Regions from separate parts of the Shewanella submarina genome, predicted to be linked through region 3. Evidence: predicted binding sites of a transcription regulator. Region 3 holds the regulator's gene; each other region holds the start of a gene.
The links. Region 3 encodes LexA, which represses DNA repair genes until DNA is damaged. Its sites were predicted from a motif close to TACTGTATNNNNATACAGTA; they were not measured.

Region 1 (4,869 bases), on a different contig from region 3:
ATGCGCTTCTCAGCTCTGCAGTGGTTTTGTACATGAAATCTTCCTGAATAGGTATCTAGAAAAATGCAAATGAGTAAGTGTACACACTCGCCCACAAATGCCCAGCATTATAAAGCAGACATTAGGCCAACAACCAGCCTTGTTTAACATTTGCTGCAGCAAGGGAAAAGAATAGAGGAAGAGAGAGAATTAACAGGGGGGAGATGACTTAAGTTATCCACTCAGTCATCAACATAGGGATCATAGTCCAGCGCATAGGCGACCTGGTCATAACTGAAGCCCTGGCCAATCAGGTATCTGATACGACGAGCCTTTTCTTTATGCTCAAGTTTTTCAGGCTCACCATATTTGCGGCTGGCCTTCTCTTTTGCCAGTTCGTACCAGTCGCAATCACTGCCATCAATCACAGATGACATGATCTCCCTGGGTACGCCCTTTTGGATAAAGGCCTGCTTTATACGAGCCGGGCCGTGGCCCTTGGCAATATGACTGCGCATCAGCAGTCCGGCAAACCTTTCATCGTCGAGATATCCCATGGACTCACAATAGTCCATGGCTATATCTGCATCGGGAGAATCAAATCCTTTGCCGAGCAGTTTTGATTTAAGCTCGGCTCTGGAGTGATCCCGCCGCGCCAAAATTGCCAGCGCGGCTTGCTTTACTTCCTGGCTCAGAATACTTCACCGGTTTCCATATCGATGTTTTCATTGCCTTCAGCTGGTGCAGCTTCGCCTTTACTCAGCAGCATGGCGCGCAGTTGCTGGTCAATTTCAGCAGCCACTTGTGGGTTTTCAACCAGGTATCTACCTGCGTTGGCACGACCCTGGCCGATCTTGTCGCCCTTGTAGCTGTACCAGGCGCCAGACTTCTCAACCAGTTTATGGGCAACACCCAGGTCAACCAGTTCGCCGGTGCGGTTAATACCCTGGCCGTAAAGGATTTGGAACTCAGCCTGCTTGAATGGGGCTGCGATCTTGTTCTTCACCACTTTCACGCGGGTTTCGTTACCCACAACTTCATCGCCCTCTTTGATGGCACCGGTACGACGGATATCCAAACGAACAGAGGCGTAGAACTTAAGGGCGTTACCACCGGTAGTGGTTTCAGGGTTACCAAACATCACACCAATCTTCATACGGATCTGGTTGATGAAGATACACATACAGTTGGACTGTTTCAGGTTACCGGTCAGCTTACGCATTGCCTGAGACAGCATACGCGCCTGCAGACCCATGTGTGAGTCACCCATTTCACCTTCAATTTCAGCCTTAGGTGTCAGCGCTGCAACCGAGTCAACAACGATAACGTCTACTGCACCACTGCGGGCCAGTGCATCACAGATCTCCAGAGCTTGTTCACCGGTATCTGGCTGAGAACACAGCAGGTTGTCGATATCTACGCCCAGTTTCTTGGCGTATACAGGGTCCAGTGCGTGTTCAGCATCGATAAAGGCACAGGTTTTGCCCTGACGCTGAGCCGCTGCGATCAGTTCCAGAGTCAGAGTGGTTTTACCGGATGATTCAGGACCATAGATTTCAGTAATACGACCCAGCGGCAGACCACCAGCACCCAGCGCTACGTCCAATGACAGAGAACCGGTAGAAATGGTTTCCACATCCATGGTGCGGTTATCACCCAGCTTCATAATAGAGCCTTTACCAAACTGCTTTTCAATCTGGCCCAGCACAGCTGACAGCGCTTTCTGTTTGTTCTCGTTCATTAACAGATCCTTTAATCACTCAGTGGTTTAACCCACCACTATGGCTAATATTCGTTTCATCACACCCGAAGCAGTGTCTTTTGAGTTGACTCAGGAAGCCGGAACCAATTCAAAATCCAGCTCACGCACCGGATGACCATTTGCAAATTAGTATACTGTACAATCATACAGTATCAAGTACTGTATAAAATTATTTTTGCTCTCCTCTCGCTCTCGCTGATTGGCGTTAGATAAATCTCAAACTGCTCCACACATCCGCCGGGTTTATTGTTAAAATCGCCCCCAATAAGAATGACACCAAAGCCTGGACTCGCCTGTCGGCCTCCAATGAGAGGTATAGATACAGGCGCAGTCACGACGGCACAATATAGGCATAAACGCGTTAATGACGACTGAAATCAACAACCTGGACCTGGAAAAGCACACTCCAATGATGCGTCAGTATCTGACGATGAAGGCAGAGCATTCAGATATGTTGCTGTTTTATCGTATGGGGGATTTCTATGAACTCTTTTACGACGATGCCAAAAACGCATCTGAGTTGTTGGGTATCTCATTAACCGCCAGAGGCAAGAGTGGTGGCGACCCTATTCCCATGGCAGGTATTCCTTACCATGCCGTAGAGGGCTACCTGGCCAAGTTGGTGCAGCAGGGGCAGTCAGTTGCCATCTGTGAACAGGTTGGTGACCCGGCGACCTCAAAAGGTCCGGTTGAGCGCAAAGTGGTGCGTATTGTCACCCCGGGAACCCTGACAGATGAAGCCCTGCTGCAGGAACGTCAGGATAACCTGCTGGCCGCGGTTTACGAAGGTAAACAGGGTTATGGCTACGCCACCCTGGACGTTGCCTCCGGCCGCTTTGTCATTGCAGAGCTGGATACTACTGAGGCGCTGGAAGCTGAGCTGCAGCGCACTAATCCGGCCGAACTGCTTTACAGTGAAGACTTCAGCCAGATGCAGCTGATTAACCAGATTAAAGGTAAGCGTCGTCGCCCTGAATGGGAGTTCGATTACGACACCTGTATCCGCCTGTTGCTGGAGCAATTCGGTACCAAAGATCTGCGTGGTTTCGGTATTACCGACGCCCGACTGTCACTCCAGTCCGCCGGCTGTCTGATGCAGTATGTAAAAGACACCCAGCGCACCGCCCTGCCCCATATCAACTCCATTGTTCGCTTTAACCAAAGTGACACTATCGTGTTGGATGCGGCAACCCGCAGAAACCTTGAACTGACGATGAATCTTGGGGGCGGCCGCGACAACACGCTGGCCTCGGTACTGGATGCAACGGCGACACCTATGGGTAGCCGTATGTTGCAACGCTGGCTGCATCAGCCACTGCGCAGCCATGACCAAATCAAGGCCCGACAGGCGGGTGTGACAGAGCTGCTGGAGTCCGGTCTGTATACAGATATCCACGACTCTTTAAAGACCCTCGGCGATGTTGAGCGAATTATGGCCCGTCTGGCACTGCGCAGTGCCCGCCCCCGCGACTTCGCCCGTTTGCGTCAGGCACTGGGCATGCTACCTGAATTGCAGAGCATGTTGAGCGGTTGTCAGTCCGATTATCTGGCTCGTCTGGCAGGCATGCTCGGGGAATTCCCTGAGCAGTATGAACTGTTGGAACGCGCCATCATAGATAACCCGCCAGTGCTTATCCGTGACGGCGGAGTCATCCGCGAGGGCTACAGTGCCGAACTGGATGAGTGGCGCGGCCTGAGTGACGGTGCCACCGGTTATCTGGAAGAGATGGAAGCCAGAGAAAAAGACCGCACCGGCATTCATACCCTTAAGGTGGGTTATAACCGGGTCCATGGTTACTACATCGAAGTGAGCCGCGCCCAGTCAGATCTTGTGCCTCTGAATTATCAGCGTCGACAAACGCTGAAGAACACTGAGCGTTACATTACGCCAGAGCTGAAAGAGCATGAAGAGAAGGTACTCTCCAGTCAGGGCAAGGCGCTGGCACTGGAAAAGCAGTTGTGGGAAGAGCTGTTTGACCTGATCCTGCCCCATCTGCATGAACTGCAGACCTTTGCGTTGGCGGCTGCCGAGCTGGATGTGATCAGTAATTTCGCCGAGCGCGCCGATATGCTGGACTACCATTGCCCTGAGCTGTGCCAGGAAACGGGTATAGGCATCGAAGGCGGACGCCATCCTGTGGTTGAACAGGTCAGCAGCGAGCCCTTTATTGCCAACCCGGTAGAGCTGCACGCTTCCCGTCGTATGTTGATTGTGACCGGTCCCAATATGGGCGGTAAATCTACCTATATGCGCCAGGTTGCACTGATCACCCTGATGGCTCACATAGGCAGCTTTGTGCCGGCACAACGGGCGGTAATCGGTCCTGTGGATCGTATTTTTACCCGTATTGGTGCCTCCGACGACCTGGCATCCGGGCGCTCGACCTTTATGGTGGAGATGACAGAAACAGCCAATATTCTGCACAACGCCACCTCCCACTCTCTGGTGCTGATGGATGAGATTGGCCGTGGTACTTCTACCTATGATGGTCTGTCTCTGGCCTGGTCAGCGGCAGAGTATCTGGCACGCAATATTGCCGCTATGACGCTGTTTGCGACCCACTACTTTGAGCTCACTCAGATGCCGATGACGCTTCCTCATGTACACAATGTGCATCTGGATGCGGTAGAGCATGGCGATACCATCGCCTTTATGCACGCCGTACAGGAAGGCGCTGCCAGTAAGAGTTATGGTTTGCAGGTTGCTGCGCTGGCAGGCGTTCCGGCTCAGGTTATCCGCAGTGCCAAACATAAGCTGAAGCAACTGGAAAATCGTGAACAGAATCTGGATATGGCGTCAGCGCCATCACAACAGCAGCTGATGTTTGCCGAGCCGGAAGAGTCTGCTGCAGTTACCCGTCTTAAACAGCTGCAACCGGATGAACTGTCACCCCGCCAGGCTCTGGACCTTATCTACGAGCTGAAAAAGCTGGCAGACGTCTGATTCTGAATAATAAAAAACGCACCCTGAGGTGCGTTTTTTTTACTCCTGAGCACTCAGAAACCTCAGGTCCATGCCTTCACGCCCAAGCATATTCTTCAATCGTCCCAGCGCTTCAAATTGAACCTGCCTGACTCTTTCGCGGGTCATATTCAGCGCCTTGGCGACCTGCTCCAGTGTGCCGGGC
Region 2 (4,869 bases), on a different contig from region 3:
TACTGCACTGCGATACATAGGCTGGGCAAAGCTGTTATCGGCAAATTTGGCTTCCAGCGGGAAGGTGTAATCCTGAAGCCAGTCGTACAGCGGCAGGTCCAGTCCTTTGCCAGCCTGAGGCCATTGTGGGGCATGAACATGCAGGTCTACCATACCTGGCATCAGGTATTGGGAATCAGTCAGGCGGGTCAGTTTCCCGGTTTGCTCAAGCTGCTGGATATTGGCGGTGAATCCGCTGTCATCATCCGTGGTCACAGACAGGATATTGCCCAAATTGTCGATGCATACCAGTGCCTGCGGCAGGTATTCAAAATCGCCTTTAACCGGCGTATGGAAAAGCTGTCCCAATACAGCAAATTGAACTTGGTTCAGGGTCATCTTGGTACTTTTTGTTGAGGGTATCTTTATGGCGCGAAGCATACAGCAACTGCATATATCAGTTATTCAGAATGTGAGATGTGTGGGGGCTGGATCACACTTGGCGTGAGTTATTGGTCAGCTAAGTAGTGAGCTCACTAATTGGGTTAACAAGATACGTGCAGCTGAACTGATGCGCCGACCATACTTAGGAGAGGGCTGGAGAGGTGAGCGAGAAAACAATAAGCCCGCAAGGCGGGCTTAACTGGATAGCTGAAGCTTAATGCTGCAGCAACTCTTTGGCATTGGCCAGTGTATTGGTGGTGATGGTATCGCCGCCCAACAGCCGCGCCAGTTCTTCGATACGCTGATCGGCATCCAGCGAAGTCATGGAAGTCTCAGTTTGACCCCCTTTATTGGCTTTATTGACGAACATATGTTGATGTCCGTTACCGGCAACCTGAGGCAGGTGAGTTACACAAAACACCTGAGTGGACTCACCCAACTGTCGCAACATGCGACCAACAACAGCGGCCGTCGGGCCGGAAATACCCACATCTACTTCATCGAAAATCAGGGTTGGAGTAGAGACCTTGCGCGCGGTAATCACCTGAATCCCCAGTCCGATTCGCGATAGCTCGCCCCCTGAGGCGACTTTGGAGATCGGTTGTAGTGGCTGACCCGGGTTGGTGGTCACCAAAAATTCGACACTGTCTGAGCCAAGGGGTGACATGGTCTGCTCGCAGAAATTGACGTCGATAGTGAATTTGCCCTTGGGCATATTCAGCTCTTTGATCGATTGGGTTACCAATTTATCCAGCTCTTTGGCATATCGGCTGCGACTTTGGCTCAGCTTTTGCGCCTGGGCGATATAGGCCTGACGGCTGGCCTCAAGCTCCTGCTCTATCCCTTCAAGCTTGCTGTTGTCGCCATCGATGGCGTCCAACTCCTGTTTAAGCTTGGTGTGATGGGCAACCAACTCCTGTGGCGAGACTATATGTTTGCGGGCCAGTTGCATCGCCTGAGACATTCTTTGTTCCAGTTGGGCAAAGTGCTCAGGATCCAGCTCCAGATGACTTTGGTAACGCTGCAGTTCCGCCGCACTTTCCTGAACAGAGATAAGCGCTTCATTGAGCATATTGCCTATGCTTTCCAGTTCCGGATCATAGTCCTTCAGTTCATCGGCCAGCATAACGGCTTTGTTCAGCAAAGACTCCACATTGGCATCTTCACCTTCACTGAGCAGATACAGACCCTGCTGACAGTTCTCTATCAGGGCACTGCCATTGGCCAGACGCTTGTGTTCGGCTTCAATCTCATCGAACTCACCGGGCTGCAGGGCAAATTCATCCAGTTCTTCTACCTGATATTGCAGCAGTTGTTTGCGGGCAATACGCTCCTGAGAAGACTGTTGCAGTCGTTTCAATTCGGATTGGGTTTGTTTGTATCTCTGATAGGACTTGGCAACATTTTCCAATAACAGCTTATGATTGGCATAGCTGTCCAACAGGGTAAGTTGATGCTCACTTTTCAGCATGGCGTGATGGGCGTGCTGGCCATGTATACCAACCAGTAGCTGACCCAGCGACTTGAGTTGTTGCAGGGGAACCGGGTTGCCATTGATATAAGCGCGGGAACGACCATCGGCGTTGATGGTGCGACGCAGGATGCACTCATGCTCGGCGTCCAGGTCGTTGTCTTCCAACCAGCGTTTGGCCAGGGGGATATCATCAACAGAAAAGCGGGCGCTGATTTCAGCTTTACCGGCACCGGGCCGAACACTGGATGCGTCGGAGCGATTACCCAGGCAGAGACCCAGGGCGTCGATGGCGATGGATTTACCTGCACCTGTTTCACCGGTAATACTTGTCATACCGGGGCGAAAATCCAGCTCGAGAAAGCGGACAATGGCATAATTGTTGATGCTGAGTTGGCAAAGCATAGTGATTCCCCGTGGAATACGCTGATTGACTAAAAACAATGCAAACACTGTATTGATACACAGTATATACTGATTTTATATACAGTAAACTACTGGATGTGAATTTCCTCTCCTTGTGCCGGAGAAGATTTGATTAACTTCGCATTTTCAGGGGTTTATTGTCTAATTCTAATTCATGGTTTAGGTGTGAGGAGAGGCTGTTGACCGTCACCAAAGTGAATGATTTGGAACTTATCTACCTGTTCGTGCACGTAGTAAACGCCGGCAGTATGTCAGCTGCTGCGCGCAACTTAGGGGTGCCGGTAGCAACCGTAAGCCGTAAACTGGCCAAACTGGAAGCGGTGCAGGACAGACACCTGTTAATGCGCAATACCCGTAAGCTCAGGCTCACCGAAGAGGGGCTGATCCTGTTTCAGCGATACTGCAGTGTGGTCAGCCAGTTTGATGAGCTCAGCAGTGAACGCAGCGACAGACCCGAGGGAACCCTGAGACTGGCTGCGCCTATTGCGATTGTGTCCATGGTCTTAATGCCTGCCTTCAACGAGTTTTGCCGGCGTTACCCTGATATTCGATTGCATATCAGCCAGTCCAATCAGGTGGTCGACCTGATTGACGAAGGAGTGGATGTGGCGATCGTGGGGGGGCGACAACCAGACTCGTCCTGGATCTCCAAAACCCTTGGAGTACTGGACTATAAGTTGATGGCCTCTCCCAACTATCTGGCTGCCAATGGCAGACCTGAACATGCCAATGATCTGTCCAATCACAGACTCATCAAGGTGTGGCCTTTGTATAACTGGCATCTGAAACACCCAAATGGTGAGAACTTTTTCCATGAAGGCGCAGGGCACTTAACCCTGTCTGATCTGCATGGCGCTATCCGTTCGGCGGTTGATGATGGTGGCATTCTATATGGGCCGGAATTGTTCGCCAAAGGTCAGTTGGAGCGGGGGGAGCTGGAGGTGTTATTGCCCCAATGGATTGGCGAGCAAAGGCGTATATCACTGCTTTATCACCAGCGCATCCATCAACCTGTGAAGGTGAGACTGTTTCTGGAGTTTATGCAACAGCAGGCGGAAGAGTTGTTCGCCATGTCTTGAATGCAGTAACAAGCTGCTGGCTATCTGCGTGAACGCAGCATAGTCGAACCTGGGGAAGTGGCTGGCGGGATGGTGTGAGAGCGAACCTCGGGAATGACCCCGAGTTCACGGTAAAACTTAATCACCCGCTTAAGCTCAAACAGCGAGCCCAGGCGGGTTTCATCACCTATGGCCAGCTTCCAGCGATCAGTTTTGCCTGAATCATTGGTGAGCATGTATCCATCGATGATGAGCTTATGGGACATGGTATCAGTCTGCCGATATGCCGATATTGGACACGCCGGACGCGATAATGTCTTTGCGCAGTTCCTTCACCAGCTCAGCACTGATAGGGTTCTGCTCGATAATATCCAGCAAAGAGGACTGGAGTTCTCGCTCTTCCTGCATGATCTCCTGCTCGAAGATAAAGTCATCCAGCGCATCGCCGTCCAGCTCTGTATCTATTGTAGCTTCAATATAGTTGGCTACGGTGGCAGAAGACAGTTTACTGATGTTCACCATGTCATCTTCCTGCTTGCCCTGAATGGCACTGAGCAGAGAGGTCAGGGCAACAGCAGCGTCCATCGCCGGGTAAGCGCCGTAAACAACAAAGTCCTCCGGGTCAGGAGTGACAACATCCAGTCGCTCAAGGTGGACTTCATAGTTGAACTTCAGTTTGCGGTCGTACAAAGATTGCCACAGGAGTTCCAGAACAGTAGACAGCACCTGGCTGTCACCAAACTCACAGACCTCTGCAAAAAGCTGATAGTTGGGATACATGCGCTGACAAAGCGCGGTGGCAAACAACTGCTTCTGCAGTGGTTCAAGCGCCTTTAGGCGTTTGAAGAAGCCGGTTTTTTTGGTCATTGGTTTCGTCCGCAGTTAGCTGGGAAATCACATGTTTCGCAGCAGATTCTACCTTAGTTAGTTCATCAAGTAACTCCAGAATTTCCGGCTCGAGGTCACTGATTTCGGTATTGTGTTTCAGGGCTGACTCTATCTCCTGACACAGTTTGCGGGTGTTTGGCACGCCACAGTAACAACTGGCACCATGAAGCTTGTGCACTGTGGTCAACATGGTCTGCTGGTCATTGTCCTGCAGGGCTTTTTCAATCTGTGTACCTGTTTGTGGCAGGCTGTCGAGCAGCATGGTGAGCATTTCCAGCGCCAGGTCTACTTTTTGATTCGACTGTGCCAGGCACTGCTCCCAGTTCAGGGTTTGCAGGTCAAACTCGGAAAATTCAGGTCGGGTGATCCAACGGGTTATCACCTCTTTCAATGCCGCTTCATCAATGGGCTTGGGCAGGTAGGCATCCATCCCGCTGCTCATAATGCGCTGTCGCTCTTCTGCAATGGCGTGTGCAGTTACCGCAATGATGGGTGTTCTGCGATTATTGGAATTCATCCGGATACGACGGGTCGCGGTAATACCATCGGTACCCGGCATCTGAATATCCATGAAAATCAGGTCGAACTTATGGGCCTGGGCTT
Region 3 (4,869 bases):
ACAAGGAAGCGCACTTTCTTATTGATGGGCAACACCAGCGGCTTGTCGACTTCAAGCAGATAGTTGGCATCCTTGGGCGCCTTGTTGTCTATCTGGTCTCTGGGAGTCGACAAAATAGAGAAGAACTCAATCTCCTCGTTGAAGTATTTGTAGTGCCACTTCCATTGCGAGCCTGTCACCATCACAGTGATATCGGCATCGGAAGTGTCTTCCATGGCAATCAGGGTACTGGTGGCGGGAACCGCCATACCAACCAGGATAAGGAATGGGATCAGCGTCCAGATAATTTCAACTTTGGTGCTTTCGTGAAATTGCGCCGGAACAGCGCCTTTGGACTTACGGTGATTGAGCATGGAGTAAAACATTAATCCAAACACAATCAGACCGATGACACAGCAAATAAGTAAAATCGTCATATGCAGGTCATAGACCTGATTACTTATTTCTGTGACCCCCTGGGTCATGTTGAGCGGCAATTCCGATGCCGCCAAAGTGGGAGAAAAAATCCCCACTAATAAATACAGCCAATGCTTCAAAAGACATCTCCTCTGTATAATTGCAATCGCAACTACAAAGAAGAGTCACACAGTAAATCTCTGCTCTATGTTAACTCTTCGGTTCCCACAATAAGCAACGAGACTGCAAGTGTATTCGGTGCGGCTTTTTTGCCTTATATCACCGACTGCAAACAACACACTAATCGCTGTACGTCCGACTATTTATTCTGGCACCAACTTCTTCCGGTCAGTTTTTTTGAGGAGAGTAGTTGGGCAGAAAACTTTGCCCTTTAAATTTACATTACTTGCTGAGTAAATATTGATCAAGCTCAAGGCGCAAATGAAATTTCTTGGGTGAATATAAACAGTTAAGCCCCAGACTCGGGGCTTGGTAGGATAAGTTTGCTACTAAAGATCAGTGGAAGCTGTGCAGATTCAGGCTTGCCGGAGAGCAGTTTGTTATGCGTGGCTCATGGCTAGCATGTGAGTGAGTGTTTACATCCTCAATTAACCAACCCGTTGCACGGGCGCTTTTTGCGACCAACTGCAATCGTCTGTGATCCCTGGCATCCAGGGGTGCGGACCAGGTAATTACAGCACTGGACGTACCACTTGTCAGTGCTCTCTCCATCGCCCAAAGTGTCTCGACTTCATCGCGAGTGCGCACCAGAAGGATTCTATCCATCCGAACACCTGCCTGGGCCAGCAGACGCTTATATTCAAACTTAGGGGCGTTAATCAGAACCACCCAGCGACCCTGCTGACTCAGTTGAGCCAGTTGAGGAGCACAGGACTGCAATTCCTGCAGACCGGAATTATCACTCTGCAGAGTGTGTATTTGACCGGCCTGTGAGGCAGAGCTTGATTGCCACAATCCAGGGTGACGTGGTGCGATTCCCATTAACTTGTTCATAGCCAATCTCCGTTACGAATCACCCCAACTGCCAGGCCTTCAATTGTCAGCTGTTGGCAGGTTAAATCGACCTTGATGGGGTTGTATGCTTCATTTTCAGCGTGCAGATAAACCACATTGCCTTTTTTCTCGAAGCGTTTAACTGTGACGTCATCCTCTACACGGGCGACAACAACCTGTCCGTTACGGGCGTCCTGAACTTTATGTACTGCCAGCAGATCGCCTTCGAGAATCCCAATATCTTTCATACTGTCGCCGCGAACACGCAGTAGAAAGTCTGCTGCGGGGCGGAACATGGCTGGGTCAACCTGATAGTAGTTCTCGACATGTTGCTGGGCGAGGATAGGCTCACCTGCGGCAACCTGGCCGATTAGCGGCAGACCGGCATCATCATTTTGGGCTTCTTCATGGGGAAGGCGGATCCCCCGGGAGGTGCCTGGCATGATCTCGATATAGCCTTTCTTGGCCAGCGCCTTGAGATGTTCTTCTGCAGCATTGGCGCTGCGGAACCCCAGTGTTGAAGCAATTTCAGCACGGGTAGGTGGCATGCCGGTATCGGCAATGTTGCGTTTAATCAGCTCAAGGATTTCAGCTTGGCGCGGCGTCAGCGGTCTCATGTCAGTCCCTGTTTTTTCATACAGTACCTGTCAGTATATACAGTATTTTATACAGTGCAAGTATTGTTCAACTACTGTCTGATACTGTGCGTGGCACAACTCCTGTTATGTCTGATATTCTATGTGCAATTCAATGTGATGTAGATTGCAGCAAATAATGTCCAAACAAGACTCTTTTTGGTTGAAGTCCCTGAGATGGATTCAGGACAAACTTGTCCATACCATTACCGTGCCACAGCACCCTTTTGAGGATCTGAATCTGGATCCCGAGCGCCCTGTGGTTTATGTCCTTAAGACTGCTTCTTTCAGCGATATGAACGTGTTGCTGAATATCAGTCAGGAGTTGGGGTTACCAAATCCCAATGAACCTTTGCACCTGAAAGGTCGCACGATTCCCCGTGTGGTTTGCCTTGAAGGAGCCAAGCCCTTGTTTGGTCAAAGAGCCGGTAACGAGCCTTTCCTGGAGGCCTTTACTCAACTGCTTGAGCTGCACCGTCAGGACAGTGAGTTGGATGTTCAGCTGGTGCCTGTCAGTCTGTTTTGGGGACGGACACCGGGCAAAGATGACGACACTATGAAGGCCGCGGTGCTGGAGCGTGAAGATCCAAGCTGGCTTCGTAAGGCCCTGATGATTCTGTTCCTGGGACGACACAACTTTATTCAGTTTTCCAATGCTGTGTCTCTGCGCTATATGGCAGATGAGCATGGCACAGATCATTCCATCGCCCACAAACTGGCCCGTGTAGCCCGGGTTCACTTCCGTCGTCAGCGCAAAGTGATGACAGGACCGGCTTTGCCTAATCGCCAGAACCTATTCCATTCGCTGTTGAACTCAGAGAATGTGCAGCGCGCCATCGCAGAAGAAGCCAGTTCCAAGCAGATTTCAGAGTCTGAAGCCAAGGCCCGTGCCATTGAGTATATGGATGAGATTGCGGCTGACTACTCAGACTCTCTGGTTCGTATTGCAGAGCGCACCCTTACCTGGCTCTGGAACAAGCTGTATAAAGGGATTAACATCCGTGGCGCCGAGCAGATCCGCCAGTTACATCACGACGGTCATGAGATCGTGTATGTGCCCTGTCACCGCAGTCATATGGACTACCTGCTGCTCTCATATATCCTCTACTTCCAGGGCATGGTGCCGCCGCATATTGCTGCGGGTATCAACCTGAACTTCTGGCCTGCAGGCCCGATGTTCCGTCGTGGCGGCGCTTTCTTTATCCGTCGCAGCTTCAATGGCAACAAACTCTACACCGCTGTATTCCGCGAATACCTGGATCAGCTGTTCGCCAAAGGCTATTCAGTTGAGTATTTCACCGAAGGTGGACGTTCGCGTACCGGCCGTTTGCTTGTACCAAAAACAGGTATGTTGGCGATGACAGTCAACAGTGTGCTGCGAGGCATTGAGCGTCCGGTTACCCTGGTACCTGTCTATCTGGGCTATGACCATGTGATGGAAGTAGCGACTTACCACAAAGAGTTAAGCGGTAAGAAAAAGGAAAAAGAGTCTGTTTGGCAGGTGTTCGGAGCGATTCGTAAGCTGCGTAACTTTGGTCAGGGTTATGTCAACTTTGGCCAGCCCATTACGCTGCAGAGTTTCCTGACAGAAAATGTAGAAGATTGGCGTGAGCAGGTCAGCAAAGACCCGGAAAGCAAGCCAAGCTGGCTGACCCCAGTGGTGAATCAGTTGGCCAATCGTGTGATGACCAATATCAATGATGCTGCAGCGGCCAGTGCTGTGACTCTCAACAGTGCAGTGCTGCTGGCTGCCGAGCAGAACGCGCTGGAAAGAAGCCAGCTTGAGAAACAGTTGGATCTCTATCTGAAGCTGCTGAAAGAAGTTCCTTACACCAGCTATATGTCGGTGGTAGAGGGGGATGGCGCGTCTTTGGTTGACCAGGGACTTGAGTTGAACAAGCTGGTACAGGAAGCGGACGCGCTGGGCACTATTATCCGTCTTGATCCGGTACAGACCCTATCCATGACCTATTACCGCAACAACATTATTCACCTTTTGATTGTTCCGGCCCTGATAGCCAACTGCCTGACCCGCTATGAGCATTGCTCCCGTGAGCTGGTGCATCAGGTGGCCCGGGAGTTTTATCCTTTACTGGAAGCTGAACTCTTCATGGGCATCGAGGATCTGCCCGGCTATGTAGACCAGCTGTTGGCCCAGTTCCATGAAGAGCAACTGATCTCAGGCGAAGACACCTATACCGTCAATCAGGACAAGAGTCATATGCTGTTCCTGCTCAGCGGGCTGATCAGTGAGACCATGCAGCGTTATGCCATCATCTTTAACCTGCTGGCGGCGCGTCCGAACATAGAACGTTCCGAGCTGGAAGCTGACAGCCACCTGTTGGCGAAGCGCCTGGGTGCATTGCACGGTGTTACTGCGCCGGAGTTCTACGACAAGAAACTCTACGGCACCTTGAGTGTTCGTTTGAAAGACCTTGGATACCTAGCTGGCAAGGCTGAGCCTGAGCAAATTGACCGGGTTCGCAGTCATGCTAACAGGCTCTTGCGTTCTTCGGTACGCCAGACCATAGTCGACGCAGTTGCGGCCGAGCATTGATTCCCGGCCAATAAAAAGCGTATCTTGCTTATATACCAACGCCTGCCAACGCAGGCGTTTTTTATCGCTGATTACAATTAATAATGGAAAGAATATGGCGAATCACATGAATGCAGCCCCTGGGGGCAAATCACTGCTGGGTGGGGCGATGATTGTCGCGGGGACCACTGTTGGCGCGGGTATGTTTTCACTGCCGGTGGTGAGCGCAGGGATGTGGTTCAGCTATGGACTCATGGTGTTGCTGGGCATCTGGTTTATTATGCTGAT

Region 1: recA (recombinase RecA) is a predicted target of LexA. The motif match lies at 1,874-1,893, and genes of this name have one in related genera.
Region 2: recN (DNA repair protein RecN) is a predicted target of LexA. The motif match lies at 2,345-2,364, and genes of this name have one in related genera.

Annotation. Positions count from the first base shown of each region.
Region 1 is NZ_JBHRTD010000018.1:836,461-841,329, reverse strand. It holds gene alaS (alanine--tRNA ligase) at 1-34, opposite strand, end outside; gene ACFOE0_RS20760 (regulatory protein RecX) at 222-647, opposite strand; gene recA (recombinase RecA) at 671-1,720, opposite strand; gene mutS (DNA mismatch repair protein MutS) at 2,106-4,685, shown strand; gene ACFOE0_RS20745 (sigma-70 family RNA polymerase sigma factor) at 4,725-4,869, opposite strand, start outside.
Region 2 is NZ_JBHRTD010000018.1:814,392-819,260, forward strand. It holds gene guaD (guanine deaminase) at 1-378, opposite strand, end outside; gene recN (DNA repair protein RecN) at 638-2,299, opposite strand; gene ACFOE0_RS20660 (LysR family transcriptional regulator) at 2,500-3,399, shown strand; gene ACFOE0_RS20665 (hypothetical protein) at 3,420-3,644, opposite strand; gene ACFOE0_RS20670 (YjaG family protein) at 3,649-4,245, opposite strand; gene barA (two-component sensor histidine kinase BarA) at 4,202-4,869, opposite strand, start outside.
Region 3 is NZ_JBHRTD010000015.1:146,049-150,917, reverse strand. It holds partial or broken gene coxB (cytochrome c oxidase subunit II) at 1-536, opposite strand, end outside; gene ACFOE0_RS12460 (cell division inhibitor SulA) at 913-1,410, opposite strand; gene lexA (transcriptional repressor LexA) at 1,407-2,027, opposite strand; gene plsB (glycerol-3-phosphate 1-O-acyltransferase PlsB) at 2,185-4,602, shown strand; gene mtr (tryptophan permease) at 4,697-4,869, shown strand, end outside.